DNA from 4 places in the Cetobacterium somerae genome. Region 1 is predicted to be linked to each of the others. Evidence: riboswitches for the same ligand, from Rfam matches in the RefSeq annotation. Region 1 holds a riboswitch; each other region holds the start of a gene.
The links. A riboswitch is a leader RNA that binds a small molecule or an ion and turns the genes downstream of it on or off. The one in region 1 is predicted to bind cyclic di-GMP.
Positions count from the first base shown of each region.

Region 1 (4,825 bases):
AGTTTACTTAAAAATACACAATTTTAGTCACTACTAAATAAGAATAACTTAACAAACTAAATATTGTATTGGTCTAAAATAACGGAGGACAACATTGAAATTTTTTAAAAACAAATCTATAAAATTACTACTCTTTTTATTAATAGCAACAACTATTTTTTCAAATGATAATACTTTTTATTTAGGAATTCAAAGTTATCCAGAAACTGAAATGGAAATAGATGGTGTTTCTATAAATAACATTATTCGTGATATATTTAAAAATGAACTAAAACTAAATGTAAAAGAAGTTCATGGTACATGGAGAGATAGTTATAATCAACTAGAAGATGGTACAATTGGAGCTTTAGGTTTAGTTACTAAAAATAATATTAGAAAGGATAACATATTACTTTCTAAACCAATTTTTAGCGAGAACCTGTACATTGCTTCAGATAAAAAATTATTAAAGTCACCTTATGATTTAATGAATCAAACCATATATGCATATAAAGATGATGAAATGCCTATAAAATACTTAAAAGAGTATTTAGAACAAAATAATATAACTGCAAATATAGTTGAAGTAGAAAATATTGATGATTATAAAAATGATTTTTATTTAGATTCTGAGTTCATAGCTGTTAAATCTCAAAATAGATTGCTAGTTTCATTTCTAGCTCCAGTTTGTATCGGTGTAAATAAAAAATATGATTATCTATTACCTTATATAAATAACGCTTTAAATAAAAAATACAGTAAAAAAATATCAACTTACTTTAAAAATCTTCCATTGTATCATCAAAGAGAAAGATTTCAAAATAGTTTAACAAAAGAGGAAAAAGAGTTTTTAGCACAAAAGAAATTTATAACTACTTCTCTTGAGGATGATATTTCTTTAAGTATTTATATAAAAAATCAAGATAAATTTATTGGGATACTTCCTCAATATATAAATAAATTAGCCAGCATTATTAATATTCCAATAAAATATATTTATAATGGAAAAGAGTGGCTATATATACAAGAAAAATTCAAACAAGAAAATATCGATTTTTTAACACTTTCAACAACAGCTAGAAGAAAATCAAGTTATATTTTTTCTGAAGCAATTGATTTTATCCCCATGCATCTACTTAATCACGTGGATAGTGGTGATTATAATGTTGGAGTTTTAAAAGATGGAAAATCACAAGATATAGGTAAAGAGTTTTTTCCAAAAGAGGATATAAGAATTTATAATTCAACAACAGAGTTATTTAATGCTTTTAAAAAAGATGAGATTGGTTATATAATAAGTCCATATAATATCTATGATAGAGATTGTCATAAGCAACATAAAGATATAAAGATAAAAGATATTCCTGTAAATTTTGCTTTCTCAAAAAATCAGGAAATGTTAAGAAATATTTTTAATAAGGCAATTGCCGTTGTTGGAGATTTTGATAGAAACGAAATTAGAAACTTTGTAGAAACAGATCAAAAAGAATATGTTATGGGTCTTATTGAAGAAGCAGAACATAAGAAAAAAATATGGTATATATTTACACTAGTCTTCGGATTATTAATTTGTAAAATTGTTTTTCAAAGAAAATTAACAAAAGCTTTAACACATGATCAATTAACAAAATTACCTAATAGATATCTTTTTAATGAGTTTTGTAAGAAGAATGATAATACTAAAGGCGCTGTTATTGTTATTGACTTAGATAATTTTAAAAAAACTAACGACAATTATGGCCATAGTAAAGGAGATCTCGTTCTTTCTGAAGTAGGAAAACTTTTACTAGAAGTTTTTTCTAAAGAACATACTTTTAGAATATCTGGAGATGAATTTTATCTATTTTATGAAAACAGAGATCTTTTAGAAAGATTAGAAAAATTAGTAACTCTGGGGAAAAATTCAACTATTATTAATCAATATAATATCTCTTTTAGCATTGGATATTATATTAAAAATATTGATGAAACTTTGGAATTGGCATTTGAAAAAGCTGATATAGCTATGTATGATGCTAAAAAACTAAATGGTTTTTCAATTATGGAATATAAAAAGTAAGGGCAAAATAAAGGAAACTTTATGACGCAAAACTATAGGGCCTAATCATATGGCAGCCAGGTGCAACAATTTTTTAATTAAAATTGTTGCTTTTTTATTTCAATAATATATTAAAATAAAAAATATCAAGGAGAGTTATATGCACACATTACTATACTTACTAATATCCATACTTGCAATTAGCTTAGCAGTTACAAGTATAAATCTATATGTAAAAAATAAGGCCGCTAAAAAACTATTAATAGATAAATTGACTAATTTACCTAATCACTATCAATATGTAGAAGATATTTCAAAATATACTCATACTAACTGTACATTTATTAAAATAAAGTTAAATATCTTATCAGAAATTAATAAAAGGCTCGGATGGGATATCGGAAATAAAATAATTCTTAATATTGCTAATATTTTAAAAAATACATTAAAATATAAAAGTAAAATTTATAAAATGTCTGGAAGTAAATTCTATATAATAACAAATGAAAGCAACATTATTCCTAAAATTAATGAGATTAAGAAAAATCTTAGTAGATTAAAACTTAAAGAAAATTATAATTTTAATGAGGAGATTAAAATATCTTTTTATAAAAATCGTACTTCTATATCTACTGAAGAAGTTTTTGAATACTTAGAAATACTCGATGAAATAAAAGAAGAAAAAAATATATCTATTTCAGAATTAGATAATCAATTAATAGAAAAAATTAACAGACGAACTCAAATAAAACATAAAATAATAAACAAAGATATTAAAGGAATACATGCTCTATTTCAACCAAAATTTGATTTAACTACTAAAAAAGTATTAGGAGCTGAAGCTCTTGCCCGATGGCAAAATGAGTCATTAGGAGCTATATATCCTGATGAATTTATATTTATAGCAGAAAAATTAAAAAAAGTATATTTAATTGATTATAAAATTGCTGAAGAATCACTAAAATTTTTAAACAAGATGTCTCAAACTTATTTATTAGAAAACAACTTCAGAATTTCATTTAATATCTCCTTACAAACTTTTGAAAGAGATGATTTCTTAAAAACAATAGTTACTCTCATTGAAAAATATAAAATAGATCCAAATTTACTAGAGATTGAGCTTACAGAAACTATTTTGGGATTAAACTTAACAACTATTATAGAAAAAATAAATCACTTAAAGACAATTGGATTTCAAGTTTCAATAGATGATTTCACTGCTGGAAACTCCTCAGTTTCTTTACTAAGTGTACTTCCCGTAGATATCATAAAATTTGACAAGTCAATTTTAGATAGAGTAAATCCAAATAATAAAGTTGCTACTGATGTCTATAAAGGATTAATAAATATAATAAAGGGATCTAATTTTAAAATTGTTGCTGAAGGAATTGAAACAAATGAGCAGCTAAATTTTTTAAAGTCAAATAAAGTCGATATTGGACAAGGATATATTTTTAGCAAACCTCTTTCTAAAGAAGATTTTTTTAAATTAGTTAATAAATGGTAGAGAAAATATTTAATTTCTCTACCATTTTTATTTTTAAACTATTTTTACACCGATTTTCTTAACAATATTTAAAGCTAAATCTATAGAAACCTTTGCCCCTTTTATTTTGTTGCTTACAATGTCTATCATCAATCCACTACAATCACTTAAATCTGCATTTTCTAATATACACTCATAAAAATCGGTATCTTTAAATTTACTGTTATTAAATTTAGATTTTTTTAAGCTACACTTTTGAAAGGTACATTCTTCAAATTCATTTTTATAAAACTCCAATCCATCTAACTGTAGGTCATCAAAAATACAGAATTTCATAAACGAATTTATAATTTGAAAATCTATTATAAACCTAGATATTTTACTAAAATTTATATTTTTAAATTCACAATTTTTAAATATAGCTCCATTTAACTTTACATTGTCTAAGTTTACTGAATCAAATTTACATTTTTCAAAAATTACCTCTTCAAAATCACAATCTGAAAAAGTTACATTGTTAAAATTACATTTTTCAAAATTTGTTTTTATTATTTCTTTTCCAAAAATTAATTTTTCTTCTAAATCTATTCCTATTATATCCTCTTCAAAATACATTTTTCTCCTCTTTTTTTTATTTTTTATAATAATTTAATTGTAATTTTTTTAAATAAATTTGCTTTTTACTATTTTATATAGTAAATAGATATTATTAGACTCTGTTTTAGTCAAGGGGGCTAGCGGGGGAAGCTTCTTAGTTTAAATTACTAAGAAGCTTTTTTTATTTTATAAAAAACACTTTTTTGTTTTTTTAATTTAAAAAAAACATTATCTTAAATGTTATTTATAAATAAATTAATTGCAATTTTATCGTATATAATATACAATACACCGTATTACTTAGAATGTGAAAAATAAGAACAAGTTGGATTTAGTTTTTCTATATCGCATGTGTGTTTTTATTTTTTTAAAACAAATTAGTTTTAAAATTTCATTTTAAGTATACAAGAGAGTGAGTTGGATTTAGCTAGTCTATATCGCATGTGCACTCTCTTCTATTCCTAAAAATTATCCTTTACTATATTTCTCTTTTCTATTTTTTCTACTGGATTAGATTGTTCTTTTAATTCTTTACACTTTTTCCTACTACAGATAAAGAAACTAATAATTCTTATTCAAATAAAATTTATATATTATAATGATTTTAATCTTTAATAACAAATTTTACAAGGTCCACGACCCCCAACTTCTGATATTTTCACAGCTTTTATATTTTTACTTTTACTCAAACTTTTACAAGATTTAGTTGCATGATATTTCTTACC
Region 1 covers NZ_CP092519.1:1,013,071-1,017,895, forward strand. The annotation lists gene MKD34_RS04625 (transporter substrate-binding domain-containing diguanylate cyclase) at 95-2,038, shown strand; cyclic di-GMP riboswitch class I at 2,030-2,106, shown strand; gene MKD34_RS04630 (GGDEF domain-containing phosphodiesterase) at 2,178-3,524, shown strand; gene MKD34_RS04635 (pentapeptide repeat-containing protein) at 3,558-4,118, opposite strand; gene MKD34_RS04640 (hypothetical protein) at 4,712-4,825, opposite strand, start outside.

Region 2 (4,825 bases), 410 kb from region 1:
AAACCAATGGCTAGAGGAATGGCAAAAGATGGAATTTCATTTAAAGGATTTCTTTTTGGTGGAATAATGTTAACAAAAGATGGTGTAAAGACGATAGAGTTTAACGCTAGATTTGGAGATCCCGAAGCTGAGGGGATTCTTCCAAGATTAAAGTCGGATTTTGTTAAAGCAATATTGGATTTAATGGAAAATAAAGATGTGAACTTAGAGTGGGATAATAGATATACGGTGGCAGTGGTGATGGCTTCAGAAAATTATCCGAAATCATCAACAATAGGAAGTGAAATAGAAATACCAAAGGATTTAGAATCTGTAGTATTTCATATGGGAACTAGAAAAGTTCATGGCAAAATTGAAACAAATGGTGGAAGAGTATTATCTGTGGTAGCTTATGGAAATACTTTGGAAGAAGCAAAAAAGAATGCTTACTTAGATGTAAAAAAAATAAATTGTAAAAAATTATTTTTTAGAAATGACATAGGCTCAAAAATGTGCTATAATAACGAAAATAAATAAAAAAAGACCTGCACAGTACTAAAAAAAAGTGCAGGTCTTTATTTAAAAATTGGAAAATTATAATTGGAGGCAGTAGGAAAATGATGAATGGAAAAATAATAAAAGAAGCAATAACTTTTGATGACGTGCTATTAGTTCCAGCGAGATCAGAGGTATTACCGCATGAAGTGAGTTTAAAAACAAGACTTACAAAGGATATCGAATTGAATATTCCAGTTTTAAGTGCAGCGATGGATACAGTAACAGAAGGGGATTTAGCAATAGCTTTAGCAAGACAAGGTGGAATTGGATTTATACATAAAAATATGAGTATAGAAGATCAGGCTGCTGAAGTAGACAGAGTAAAAAGAAATGAAAGTGGAATGATAAAAAATCCAGTAACATTAACTAAAGATTCTACAGTATGGCATGCTGAAGAAATAATGAGAAGATATAAAATATCAGGATTACCAGTAATTGAAGAAGATGGATCATTGATTGGTATTATAACAAATAGAGATTTGAAGTATAGAAAAGACATGGATCAATTAGTAAGTGATATAATGACAAAAGAAAATTTAGTAACAGCACCTGTTGGAACAACATTGGAAGAAGCAAAAGATATTTTATTAGAAAATAGAATAGAGAAGTTGCCAATAGTTGATGAAAATGGAAAATTAAAAGGGCTAATAACAATAAAAGATATTGATAATTTAGTAGAGTACCCATTTGCTTGTAAAGATTCTCAAGGAAGATTAAGAGTTGGTGGAGCAGTTGGTGTTGGAGCAGATACTTTAGAAAGAGTAAAAGCTTTAGTAGAAGCTGGTGTAGATATAATAACTGTAGATTCAGCACATGGACATTCAAAAGGTGTTATGGAAAAAATAAAAGAGATTAGAGAAAACTTTCCTAAGTTAAATATAATTGGTGGAAATATAGTTACTGCAGAAGCTGCTTTAGATTTAATAGAAGCTGGAGTAAATGCTGTTAAAGTAGGAGTAGGACCAGGATCTATCTGTACAACGAGAGTTGTAGCTGGAGTAGGTGTTCCTCAATTATCAGCAGTTAATGATGTATATGAAGTTTGTAAAACAAGAGGAATTGGTGTTATAGCAGATGGTGGAATAAAATTATCTGGAGACATGGTAAAAGCTTTAGCTGCAGGAGCAGATTGTGTAATGTTAGGAGGATTATTAGCAGGAACAACTGAAGCCCCTGGAGAAGAGATGATATATGAGGGAAGAAGGTATAAAGTGTATGTAGGAATGGGTTCAATGGCAGCAATGAAAAGAGGATCGAAAGATAGATATTTCCAAAATGATGCTAAAAAATTAGTTCCTGAAGGAATAGAGGGAAGAGTTTCGTATAAGGGAAGCTTGAAAGATGTTGTTTTCCAACTTTGTGGAGGAGTGAGAGCTGGAATGGGATATTGTGGAACATCAACAATTGAAGATTTAAAAGTTCATGGAAAATTTGTAAAAATTACAGGAGCAGGATTAAAAGAGAGTCATCCACACGATATTATTATAACTAAAGAGGCTCCAAACTATTCTAAATAGATATAAAAAGTTGACTTTAATGTTTTGATTGATTATAATTAAAGAGAAATCTTTATTTATAAGGCAAAGTAGGGGAAACCCTATGACGCAAAGCTATAGGGTCTTTAAAATGGCAGCCAGCTGCAATAGTCTTTGTGATTATTGCAGTTTTTTTTTGCAAAAAAATATTTATGGAGGAAAAAATGAAAAAAATAATATTATTATATTTGATGTTAGTAAGTTGTAATATTTTTTCAAAAGATAACATTAATATAACAATACCATCGAATACAACAGATATGTATTTGTATAAAGATTTAGAGAAAGGGGAATATCAAGGAGTTTATATAGATATTTTTGCAGATGTATTAAAAAATAAAAATATAAGTATAAATTTAGATGGTGAAGATAGTGATGTTGTACTAAGAACGATTGAAACTCTTGATGGAAAAAGAGTATATGATTACTTTGATACTCCAATGATATATAGAGTAGGAGTTGTTGTTAATAAAAACTCTACACTTTCTAACTTAGGAAATATAAAAAATTTAAAAGTAGCATATATTCCAAATCAACATGGATTAAAAGAGTTTAAAGAAAGATATAATAACTTAAAGTTAGAAAAAATCGAAGTGAAAAACTTAGATGAAGGATTAGAAAAACTCTCAGAGGGAGAAGTTGATGCTTTTATAGCACAAGATTGGTATGATAAAAATTCAGGAGAAACAAATTATAAACTGTTAGAGAATATTAGGTACAATGAACAAATAGCAATTAGGAAAAATTTGAAAAATCTTCATAAAGAGATAGAGGAAACTATGGACAATGTAGAAGGAGATAGTTTTCAAAAATTATTATCAAAAAACAGAATAGAATTTTATAAGTATTTACTAAAAGATACACCAAGTTACGAAAAAGTAAAGGAAAGCTATAAAACTATAAAAGTAAAATTAGGAAAAGATAAATTTATGTTACCTTTTTACTATGAGCAAAAGGGTATTTATCAAGGATTAACAGTTAATATAACTAAAGAGTTAGAGCAAATAATAGGGGTGCCATTTGTTTTTATAAAAAATGGAGAATATGATATGGAAGGAATAGCCATTGAAAATAGTGAAGGTAAAAGTAAAATTAATTATACAAAGCCATACTATGAAATGAAATTATCAGTGGCAAATAGAAAAGCTGATGGGTTTATACAAAATATTTCAGATTTAGATAAAGCTAAAATATTAGTATTAAAAGGAGATTATAGCTATACTTATTTAAAAAATATACTAAAAAATAGTCAGATAATAGAAGTTGAAAGTTATGAAGAGGGATTAGAAAAGTTATTAAATCAAGATGGTGAATATTTGGTAGGTTATTTTAATATATTGACAGGAGTAATAAGTAATAATTTTTTAGATGATAAAATTAAAGTAGCTGGAATATTAAATGATTCTTTTGGAGTAGGTTTTGGAATTTCGAAAGAACAAAAAGAGTTATCAAATTTAATAGAAACAATATTAGAAAGTTTTACTGTTGATAAAACAGTTATAGATAATAATTTGTTAAAAAATTCTATAGTTGCTCAAAATTATAAATTGATTTTAAAAATATCAATACCAGTAGTAATATTTATATTTATTTTAATAATATTAATAGTTAAATCTGAAAAAAATAGAAAAAAAGCGGAAGAATTAAGTTTTTCATTAATTGAAGTTTTAGAGATGGCAAATCAACTAAATGATGAAGATACAGGAGATCATGTGAAAAGACTAGGAATGTATTCAACCCTTTTATCTGAAAAGGCAAATGTTCCTACAGAATCAAGAGAGAATATTAAAAGATTTTCTTCTTTGCACGATATAGGAAAAGTTGCAATTCCATCAGAAATTTTGAAAAAACCATCTAAATTAACTGAAGATGAATTTAATAAAGTGAAAGAACATGTAAATATAGGCTATGATTTAGTAAAAAAATTAAAACTAGGAAAAGTAGCTGAAAATATAGTTAGATATCACCATGAAAAGTGGGATGGAAGTGGTTATCCTTTAGGATTAAAAGGAGAGAATATTCCGCTAGAAGCAAGAATTGTAGCTGTTGTTGATGTGTATGATGCATTGAGACAAAAGAAATTCCATAGAGGTGCACTGTCTCATTTAGAAGCCTTAACAATGATTGAAAATGAGAAAGGAAAGAGTTTTGACCCAGAACTAGTTGATATTTTTGTAGCAAATAATAAAGAATTTGAAAAAATTTATGAAGAGAATAAAGAGGCATTAGATTTAGCAACAGAATTCTATTCTGCAATAAAAAATAATAAATAATATTAAGAGGTGAAAATTTGAAAAGATATTTATGCTTAATTTTATTTACTCTGACAATAACCTTAACTTTTGGAGAAGTAGAAACTTATTTAGAAGAGATACCATTTAATGAGTATAGTGATTTAAATAAAGATAATACAGTTAATAGTAATAATGATGAAATAAAAATAGTGCAAGCAGTTAAAATAGCAACTGTAGATCCTATTTTAATGAAGGATCAGTATTCGATGAGAGTTGTAAATTATCTTTATGATACATTATTTAATTATAATGAAAAAGGTGAAGTTGTTCCAAATTTAGTTGAAAAATGGGAATGGAAAGATGACAGAGTTTTAGAACTTAAGTTAAGAGAAGATGTTTATTTTCAAAATGGGGATAAAATGTCAGCAAAAGATGTAAAAGAATCTTTTGAGAGGATGTTAAAAAGTGGTGTTTTTAAAGACTTTTTTAATGATATTCAAAACATAAAAATTATAGATG
Region 2 covers NZ_CP092519.1:603,280-608,104, forward strand. The annotation lists gene purD (phosphoribosylamine--glycine ligase) at 1-516, shown strand, start outside; gene guaB (IMP dehydrogenase) at 597-2,054, shown strand; cyclic di-GMP riboswitch class I at 2,107-2,182, shown strand; gene MKD34_RS02655 (HD domain-containing phosphohydrolase) at 2,237-4,345, shown strand; gene MKD34_RS02660 (ABC transporter substrate-binding protein) at 4,363-4,825, shown strand, end outside.
Region 2: linked by a shared signal. The riboswitch ahead of MKD34_RS02655 (HD domain-containing phosphohydrolase) and the one ahead of MKD34_RS04630 (GGDEF domain-containing phosphodiesterase) in region 1 are both predicted to bind cyclic di-GMP.

Region 3 (4,825 bases), 600 kb from region 1:
ATGACTTATTACTTCTGCCTCTTTAGGAGTTTCCTTAAGAGTTTTTACATAATATTTACTTAATCTCATCTTATCCTCCACTTTTTTTAATTAATTTTACCTCATATTCTATCATAACCTCTTTTAAGAGGTCAAACTTTTGTTAAACTTTTCATCAATATCCCATTGGAGAACTTGGTTATTTATTTTGCCTTTATTTTCTTTTAAGTATTCCATACAAATATCTTTAACTAACTTTATTGTTTTAACATCATGAACTATATCTATAAATTTAAGATCACTTAATCCACTCTGTTTTACACCAAAAATCTCTCCAGCTTTTCTTAATCTCAAATCTTCCTCTGCTATTTTAAATCCATCTTCAGTACTTTCTAAAACTCTAAGTCTTGCTGCTGAATTATCATTTTCTGTATTTGAAAGTAAGAAACAATAGGATTGGTGCTCTCCTCTTCCAACCCTTCCTCTAAGTTGATGTAATGTTGCTAGCCCAAAACGTTCAGAGTTTGTTATTACCATTATACTTGAATTAGGAACGTTTACTCCAACCTCAATAACTAAAGTAGAAACTAAGATATCTAGTTTTTGATTTTTAAAAAGATGCATAACTTCATCTTTTTCTTTGTTTTTCATTCTTCCATGCAAAATTCCAACTCTATATCCTGGTAAGTTTTTTAGAACTTCATTATATAACTCCTCTGTGGATTTAGCCGAAAGCTTTTCACTTTCATCTATTAAAGAAGCCACAAAATATGCTTGACGTCCCTCTTTTAATTTTTTATCTATGAAATGATACATTTTTTCTTCATCCTCTTCTTCACTAATCCATTTAGTTTTTATGGGCTTTCTTCCAGGAGGTAACTCATCTATTACTGCTACATCCAAATCTCCATATATACTCAAAGCTAAGGACCTCGGAATAGGAGTCGCACTCATAACAATAAGATTTGCTAAAACACCTTTATCTCTAAGCCTTTTTCTTTGTAAAACTCCAAATCTATGCTGCTCATCTATAACTATTAATCCCAATTTTTGAAATTCAACACTGTCTTCTATTATAGCATGAGTTCCTACTACAATATTTGTTACTCCTGTTTTTATCCTATCTAATAGTTCAACTTTCTTTTTTCCTTTTACACTTCCAGTTAAAAGTTCAACTTTTACTCCTAATAATTCTAAAGTTTCATAAATAGACAAATAGTGTTGCGTTGCTAAAATCTCTGTCGGAGCCATAAAAACTCCCTGATAACCGTTTTCTACCATGTATAAAAGTAACAATACCGCAACTATCGTTTTTCCACTTCCTACATCTCCTTGAATTAAATAATTTATTATTTTTCCAGCATTTATACCTTTATATATCTCTGTTATAACTTTTTTTTGAGCAGTTGTTAATGAAAAACATAAACTTTCTAAAAACTTCGAAACTAACTTTTTATTTCCTTTAATTTCATATAAACCCGCATTAGTCAAATCTATCTCAAAACGCTTTTGAAGTATTCCCATCTCCAATATTAATAGTTCTTCTATTGCAAAACGCCTTTTTGCCTCCTCTAAATTTCTTGGATTTGTTGGATAATGAATTTCTTTTAAAGCATTTTTTCTATTCATAAGTTTATACTTTTTTATTATTTCCTCTGGTATATTTTCTTGAAATATATCTAAATAATTTTTTAGCGCCTCTTTTAAAATTCTTCTTAAACTGTTTTGATTCAACTCTTTTATAGCACTATAAATAGGTAAAATTTCACCAGTATTTTCTTGTCCTTTATACAGTTTAAATTCTGGATTTACCATTTGAAATGTATATCCTCTTTTTACATTTCCTATAAAAATATACTCTTCTCCTATTTTTAAACTATTTCTTAAATAAGGTCTTTGAAACCATACAACTTCTAAAACTCCAGTTCCATCATTTACTGTTGCTTTTATCATTTTCATTCCTGTTCTTGTAGGAGGAGCAGATATATTCATTATATTTCCTTTTAATACAACATATTCATCTCCTCGTAATTCACCTATTTTTTTTATATTTGTTCTATCATCATAAGCTCTTGGAAAGTAATATATCAAATCATGAAGTGTTTCTATGTTTAATTTTTTTAACTTCGAATATGTTGCACTTGAAACTCCCTTTATATTAAAAAGTTCTATCTCTTTATAAATATCTATATATATCTTAATCACCACCTTTTTTTAATTATAACACACTTATATATCCTTTTGTACAATTTATAATACGTTTTGTATTTTTGCAATAAACCCTCTTTAAATAAGGTTTTGTGAAAAATATTTCTTTATATTTTATGTAATTTTTGTTTGACATTTTTTAAATTTTAATATATCATTATTATATAATATAAATAGGCAAAGTAGGAGAAATCCTATGACGCAAAACTATAGGGTCTTTAAAATGACAGCCAGTTGCAGTTACATTTTGGTTTAGCCAAAATATAAGTGCAACTGGCTTTTGTATTTTATAAACTTTATAAAATTACGGGAGGGAACAAATTATGAAAAAATTATTAATACTTTTATCTTTAACTACTACTATGACAGCTTTTGGTGTAACTTCAAATGATCAGGCTACTATGAACATTAAAGCTACTGTGATTAAACCACTAACTATTATAGCTAAAAATATGGAATTTGGAACTGTAATTCAAGGAACTAAGGCAACAGCTACTGGACAATACACTATTGATGGAGAACCAGGAGAAAAATTTGAAGTCACTTTATCTAACTTATCATCTTTAAAAAGAAATGGAAGTGAAGATACTTTAGATATTTCTTTTAATAATTTTGTTATTCCTCACAATCTAGATAATGCTGGAAAAGCAAGTTTTGACATGGTTGGAACAATAAATCCTACTACTGAAACTGTAACTGGTATATATACAGGTTCTATAACTGCTAGAGTTCAATATCAATAATTATTAACAACTGGGATATTCCCAGTTGTTTTCATATAAGGAGGAGTTATGTCATTAATTTTAAGTTTATTTTTATTAACTTTTAGTAATATATTTTCTTCTAATATTTCAGAAGAAAGTATGAATATCAATGCTACTGTTATAAAGCCTCTAAAAGTCATCCATAATGGTGATATTAATTATGGAAAAGTTATACAAGGCTCTACTCATTCAACTAATGGTCATATTTTTATAATATACGGTGAACCTGGACAAAACGTTGATATCTCTCTTAACGATAAAAACTTGAATGGTTTCAAGAAAAACATCTCTCTTTTTCATGAAAAAAGTGATTCAAATATTTTAAATGTTTCTTTAAAAAATACAAATGATGATGGTAAAAATACAAAACTAAATGAAAAAGGAGAATATAAATATTCTTTTGATACTGAACTTACAGTTCCTAAGAATGCACCAATTGGAAACTATTCTGGAACTTTAACTATGAAAGTTAAGTTTAAATAGCCCATTTATAATCTTAAAAATTATCGGAGGAAATAAATTATGAAAAAATTATTAACACTTTTATCTTTAACTACTGCTGTAGCAGCTTTTGGAAGTAGCAATCCTGATTCTGCTAATATGAACGTTAGTGCTACTATCATGGAAACTTTAACTGTTAAAATTGATCAACATGCTGAATTTGGAAAAATTGCTAAAGGAACTTCTGGAAATATTGCTATTGGAAAATTTTCTATAAAAGGACAAGGGCGTAATCAAGCTAAAATTACGATTTCTGGATTAACAAATGATGGTAAATTAGCTCTAAAAAATATAAGTGGAGCTACTGTTTGGGCAAACATTGATCACACAGAAGAAACTATAGTTCTTCGTCAAGATGAGTTTATTTCTGCCAAACCAATTAAATTCACTTTAGACATCCCAAATAATCAGCAAACTGGAGTATACAGCGGAAATGTTACAATCCAAGCAAGATATAACTAAAAAATAAAAACTGAGGAAATTACTCCTCAGTTTTTTTATGCTACAGAAACCTCTACTTTTTCATTTTTCTTAGGTAATATCAGGTTCATCACAACTGCTAAAGTTCCAGCTACAACAAATCCTGAATCTGTAAATATATATCTTATACTTTCAGGGAATGCTTCAATCACTCCTGGAACTAATCCTATTCCATATCCTAGTCCCAACGAAACTGCTAATATAACTGCATTTCTTCCTTCTAATGGTTCTTGGTTTATAAGATTTATTCCACTAATTGAAATCATAGAAAAAATCATTACTAAACTTCCACCTATAACACTTTGAGGAACTAATGTAAAAGCTGCTGCAACCTTTGGTATAAATGCACTTATTACTAAAAATAGCGCACCTATTCCCACAACAAATCGGCTCATTACTCCTGTCATAGCAATTATACCTGTATTTTGACTAAACGACGTCGTTGGTAATACTGAAAATATAGTTGCAAATGCGCTTCCTATTCCATCACATATTATTCCACCTTTAAGCTCCCTGTCTTTCAATTCTCTTTTAGCACCACCCATTGTAATTCCTGACATATCTCCCATCGTTTCTATAGCAGATACTACAAACATCATTACCATAGGAATAATTGCTTCTATATGAAATGAATACCCAAATGAAAATGGCCTTGGTATACTCACTATATCTGCCTGTAAAAGTGGAGTTATATCTATCTTTCCCATTAAAAAAGCTATTACTGTCCCCACTACTGTTCCTATAAAAATCGCTCCTGAACTTGTTACACCTTTTGTAAATTCCTTAAAAAATATTACCACTGCTAAAACTATTGTTCCTAAAATTAGATTCTCTTTAGATGCAAAGTCAGACGCTCCATATCCACCTGCAAAACTATTTATTCCAACTGGTAA
Region 3 covers NZ_CP092519.1:412,958-417,782, reverse strand. The annotation lists gene MKD34_RS01805 (proline--tRNA ligase) at 1-69, opposite strand, end outside; gene recG (ATP-dependent DNA helicase RecG) at 124-2,184, opposite strand; cyclic di-GMP riboswitch class I at 2,354-2,429, shown strand; gene MKD34_RS01795 (DUF4402 domain-containing protein) at 2,511-2,930, shown strand; gene MKD34_RS01790 (DUF4402 domain-containing protein) at 2,979-3,434, shown strand; gene MKD34_RS01785 (hypothetical protein) at 3,474-3,914, shown strand; gene MKD34_RS01780 (uracil-xanthine permease family protein) at 3,950-4,825, opposite strand, start outside.
Region 3: linked by a shared signal. The riboswitch ahead of MKD34_RS01795 (DUF4402 domain-containing protein) and the one ahead of MKD34_RS04630 (GGDEF domain-containing phosphodiesterase) in region 1 are both predicted to bind cyclic di-GMP.

Region 4 (4,825 bases), 670 kb from region 1:
ATTTTTGATTTAGTTTTGAAGCTTTAATTTTCTCATTTTTTAGAAGTCTTAAATTCCCAACATAAATAGGGTTTTTCCCTTTGTTTTCAGCTAAGTAAAAATCTAATGTACCTCTTCTTTCACCAACATTGGCTATTAATCCATGGAAATTAAGGTTATTATCATTTAAAGTAACTGAAAAATCTTTTAAAAATATTTTGGGAATTAAATCTCCTATATATCCTGCTAAATCCATTTTTAAGTGTGTTAAAATTTGAACTGAAGATGTATCTGTTGAATTAAGTTTTGGTAATGCTATCTCTTTAACTCCAACAGTTACTAAATACTCACCCCTTGGAGCGCCTTTTGGAGCTTTTACAAAGACTTTAAATTTTCCACTACGCCCTGGTTTTAAAGTAATTGTTGTAGGGAATATCTCAATCCAATTTTTCATAGATTTTTCTATATTTTCATCTGTTAAATAAAGTTGATACTTTAATGTATTTTGAGTTGGGTTATACAAAGTGTATTCCTGTACTTCTCCCTTACCATCAATCTTTCTATCAAAGGTAACAGGATTTATATTTACATATCCAAAGATATTAAAAGTTAAAAGGAAAAAAAGAATAAAAATGTTTTTCATAAAACCGCCCCCGTATTTTATTTAATATATAATTCTCTTAAAAAAAGAGAGAAGAGACTTCTCTCTAAGTTTAAAGGAATTATTTTCCTCCTTCTGTTGGTTTTGCTGGTGTATAAACAACAGTTAAAGTTCTTTCTCTTGAGTTGTGGTGAATACCTGTTTCTATCCCAGTTTTTAATAATTCAGTTTTAGCTATAGTTGATGTTACTCTTCCTACGTGCTCTGTATCATCAGCTCCAGTAGTATGAGTATATTCTTTTGAAGACACTTGAGTTGCTCCACCAGTTAAAGTTAATGCTGATGTTAGTGTGCTTGCAGTTGAAGTTCCATTTTTTGCTAATGTTGTTGTTGCCTCATCTAATTTTACATTTAAAGTTCCTGCACCAATTTTTGTAGGTTTAGTTCCATCAAATCTTTGAACTTTAAATAGTTTGTATGCTACTGAATCACTTGTTGCCGCACCTTTAACTATTCTTCCGTGGTCTAATAATAATTCATCAATAACTGTTCCTGCCTCATCAGTTATAGTAAGTCCTGTAGGTGCAGTGATTATCTCAGCTATTACCTTTACTGGTACTGATGCTTCGCTATCTGTCCCTGGATTTGCTGCAAATGCTGCAATTGATAATGCCATGATTCCGAATAAAACTTTTTTCATTTTAATACCTCCTAAATTTTCTTTTTATTTTTTATTTTGTTCCCATATATATCAAGTTTATTTGATATCAAAGTTCTTTCTTAGTAATATCCTCATATGTTGAAGAATCTCTAAGCCTAACTCCAACTACATCTCTTTTTTTCATATTTTTCATAGTTAAAGTTATTTCATCTGTTTTTCCAATTCCAATTCTACCTTTTTCCACTGACTCATGACTTTCATTTCCATTCATAACATCTATGTTATACCAAATTCCTCTTTTAAGAGTATTGTTTTTAACTTTAAAAGATACCACTGCTTGTCCCTCGTTATTTTCAGTAACTTTTAAATTAGTTATTTCTAACTTTGCTTTTAAATCACCAACATAACCTATAACTTCTATATTTACATTAAGTCCTATGCTTGCTGCTGCTGCAACACTTTTACCATCATCTCTTGTGATATCTGGTACAGGAACTGATTTAAAATTTAAAAATGTTGAGTATTCTCCTTCTGGAGTTCCCTTTGGAGCTTTTACAAAAACTTTTAAAACACTTTGACTTTTAGGTTTAATTGTTATTATTTTAGGGTTATATTCAACCCATTTATCCATATGACCTCCGTATGTTCCTGTTCCTGGAAGTGTACTTACTTTAAATCTTTGTGTTTTTGTGCTGTTATTATACATTATGAACTCTTGATACCCTCCACTGGCATCGATACGTTTTTCGAAAAACGTTGGTGCAATATGAAATGAAAATGTTACAGAAAATGTTAATAAAAATGTTAATAAAATTTGATAAGTTTTCCTCATCTTGTTCCCCCCTATATTTTTTATAATTTCGAATCTTTATACTTTTTGTTTTACACTTTTCTTTTAAAAAATTTAAAGTAATAAAAAAACACTTAGCCTTTGTAATCTAATTTACAAAAGATAAGTGCAACTGGCTGCCATTTTAGAGGCCCTATAGCTTTGCGTCCTGCAGTTTCCTACAGTTTGCCGTATTTGAAATACTAATATATCATCTTATTTATTATATTTCAATTAGAAATTTTTTAAAAAAAATAAAAAAATTTTTCTAGATATGTTCTAATTCAATAAAATATTTATAGTTCCTTTTTTTATTGTTAATATAAAATATTTTTCTATATTATTTAAGTTTTTTTATTATTATGATATAATTTTTCAAATTAGGGGAGGTGTTAAATTGATTAAATCTTTTTTTCTTTTTTTTCTCATTTTTTTAAATATATTCCCATTTGAATTTTCAAAAGATGAAAAATTATGGATTAAAAATAATAAAAATAGAATATTTTTAATTGATATATACCATCCAAACCATGTCTATTTATATCAAAAAAATTCTGGTGAATTAGCTGGCGTTTATATGGAGTTTTTTGAAAAACTAGAACAAGAAACTGGATTAAGATTTAAAATACAATCAACTAATAAAATGAAAATGAAAAATTTATTAAAAAATGGAGATGGAGATATTCTTTTTAATGTTGCGAAAACTCCCGAAAGAGAAAAAAATTATTTTTTTATTCCAACTTATAATACGTATAATGTCGGTTTATTTACAAAGAAAAATAAATCTTTAGATTTAAATAATCTAAATAAATTTAAAATTGGTCATATTGATGGAACTTCTGATTCTATATTAACTAAAGAGTTTTATCCAGATTTAAAAAATTTAATATCTATTGAAGATAATGGTAATTTTGGTTTTTCATCATTAGAAAATAACAAAATAGATGCTATTATCGGCAAAAGTAGTAATGATGTTTTTAAAAATTATAATTTTATTCCTTTAAAAAATATTCCATCGTCACAACTTTGGTTAGTTGTAAATAAAAAATATCCCATGTTAAAAGATATTATTGAAAACTTTCAAATTAATTTTTCTGAGAAATATGTTGTAGATTCCTTAAAAAAAGAACGTCTTATTTTTTATAAACAACTTTTAAAAAATGACCCACTTATTGATAAATTAAAACATAGATACAAGCAACTTAAAGTTTTACTGCCCACAAATAATGAAATAGTTCCGCTTCTTTATCTATCTAAAGGAAGTTATCATGGATATGTTATTGATCGCCTTAAAGAATTATCTTATTTAACTGATATTCCTATCAATTATATCCAAAGTCCTAACGATAACTATGATATTAAAGCTATTGACACAGATTTATTTAATCTAAAAAATAAATTTTTTATTCCATATTATGAATCTCAATTAGCTGCTTTTACTCTTACAAATAATAATTTTATCGATTCTTATTCAGATATTAAAAATAAAAAAATTGGATTTATCTCTTCAGAAGAATTAAATAAAAATTCTATAAAAAAAATAATTACATCGAACGATTTTAAATTTTTTAAAAGTACAAAATCAGCTTTAAATGCACTTTTAAATAAAGAGATTGATTATCTTTATGGAGACTTTAAAATCATATCTATGTCTATCTCTAATGAATATTTAGAAAATGAGATAAAAGTTGCTGGATTTTTTAATAAAATTACTCCCGTTGGATTTGGAGTAAAAAATGATTCTGATTTAGCTGATTTTATAGATAAACTTTTTCCTAGTCATCTATCTGAAAGCAGGATTCTTTATAGTGAATTAGTTATACCTAAAAAATTATCTCCTAATTATAAATATTTTATAATTATGTTTTCCATGTCTTCTATAATTATTCTAACTCTTTTTTATTTTTTAAGAAAAGCTACTATTGCTACTAAGAAAGAGCGTTTAATAACTAGAGCATTAGTTGAAAGCTTTGAAGCTGCCAATGAATTAAATGATGAAGATACTGGAAATCATATCCTAAGAGTTAACTTTTATTCGAAATTTTTAGCTGAAAAGCTAAAATGTCATAAAAAATTTATTAAAGAGATTAGTGAATATGCTTCACTTCACGATATTGGTAAAATTGGAATTCCTGATTCAATTTTAAAAAAACCAGGAAAGCTATCTCCTTACGAATTTGAAGAAATGAAAAAACATGTTCTTTTAGGAAAAAAACTTATTGATAAAATGCAACTTGGAGCTGTTGCTGAAAATATAGCTCTCTATCATCATGAAAAATGGAATGGAAAAGGATACTGTTATGGTTTAAAAGAAAATGAAATACCTTTAGAGGCTAGAATTGTAGCTATAGCAGATGTTTATGATGCTTTGCGTCAAAAAAGAGTTTACAAAGACGGTTTTTCTCATGAAGAAGCTGTTGAAATAATAAAAAAAGAGCGTGGACAACACTTTGACCCCACTCTTGTTGATATTTTTTTAGCTTACAATGAAGAATTTAATAAAATTTTTATTGAACATTAATTTTATTGAAAACTATATCCCAACCTTTTTGATTTTTTTCTAAATCATAGGGTTTAAAGCCAAAGTCTAAATATATTTTTATAGCTACATAGCTACATGTTTGTGTGGAGAGATATAATCCCTCTCCCATTTTTTTATCTTTAAATATTGAAAGTAGTTTTGATACTATAGCTTTTGCTAACCCTTTTCCACCATGTTTTGGATCTACTGCAATCCAATGTAATCTATAACTTT
Region 4 covers NZ_CP092519.1:342,830-347,654, reverse strand. The annotation lists gene MKD34_RS01515 (COG1470 family protein) at 1-622, opposite strand, end outside; gene MKD34_RS01510 (hypothetical protein) at 702-1,280, opposite strand; gene MKD34_RS01505 (fimbrial biogenesis chaperone) at 1,348-2,073, opposite strand; cyclic di-GMP riboswitch class I at 2,196-2,271, opposite strand; gene MKD34_RS01500 (HD domain-containing phosphohydrolase) at 2,468-4,591, shown strand; gene MKD34_RS01495 (GNAT family N-acetyltransferase) at 4,578-4,825, opposite strand, start outside.
Region 4: linked by a shared signal. The riboswitch ahead of MKD34_RS01505 (fimbrial biogenesis chaperone) and the one ahead of MKD34_RS04630 (GGDEF domain-containing phosphodiesterase) in region 1 are both predicted to bind cyclic di-GMP.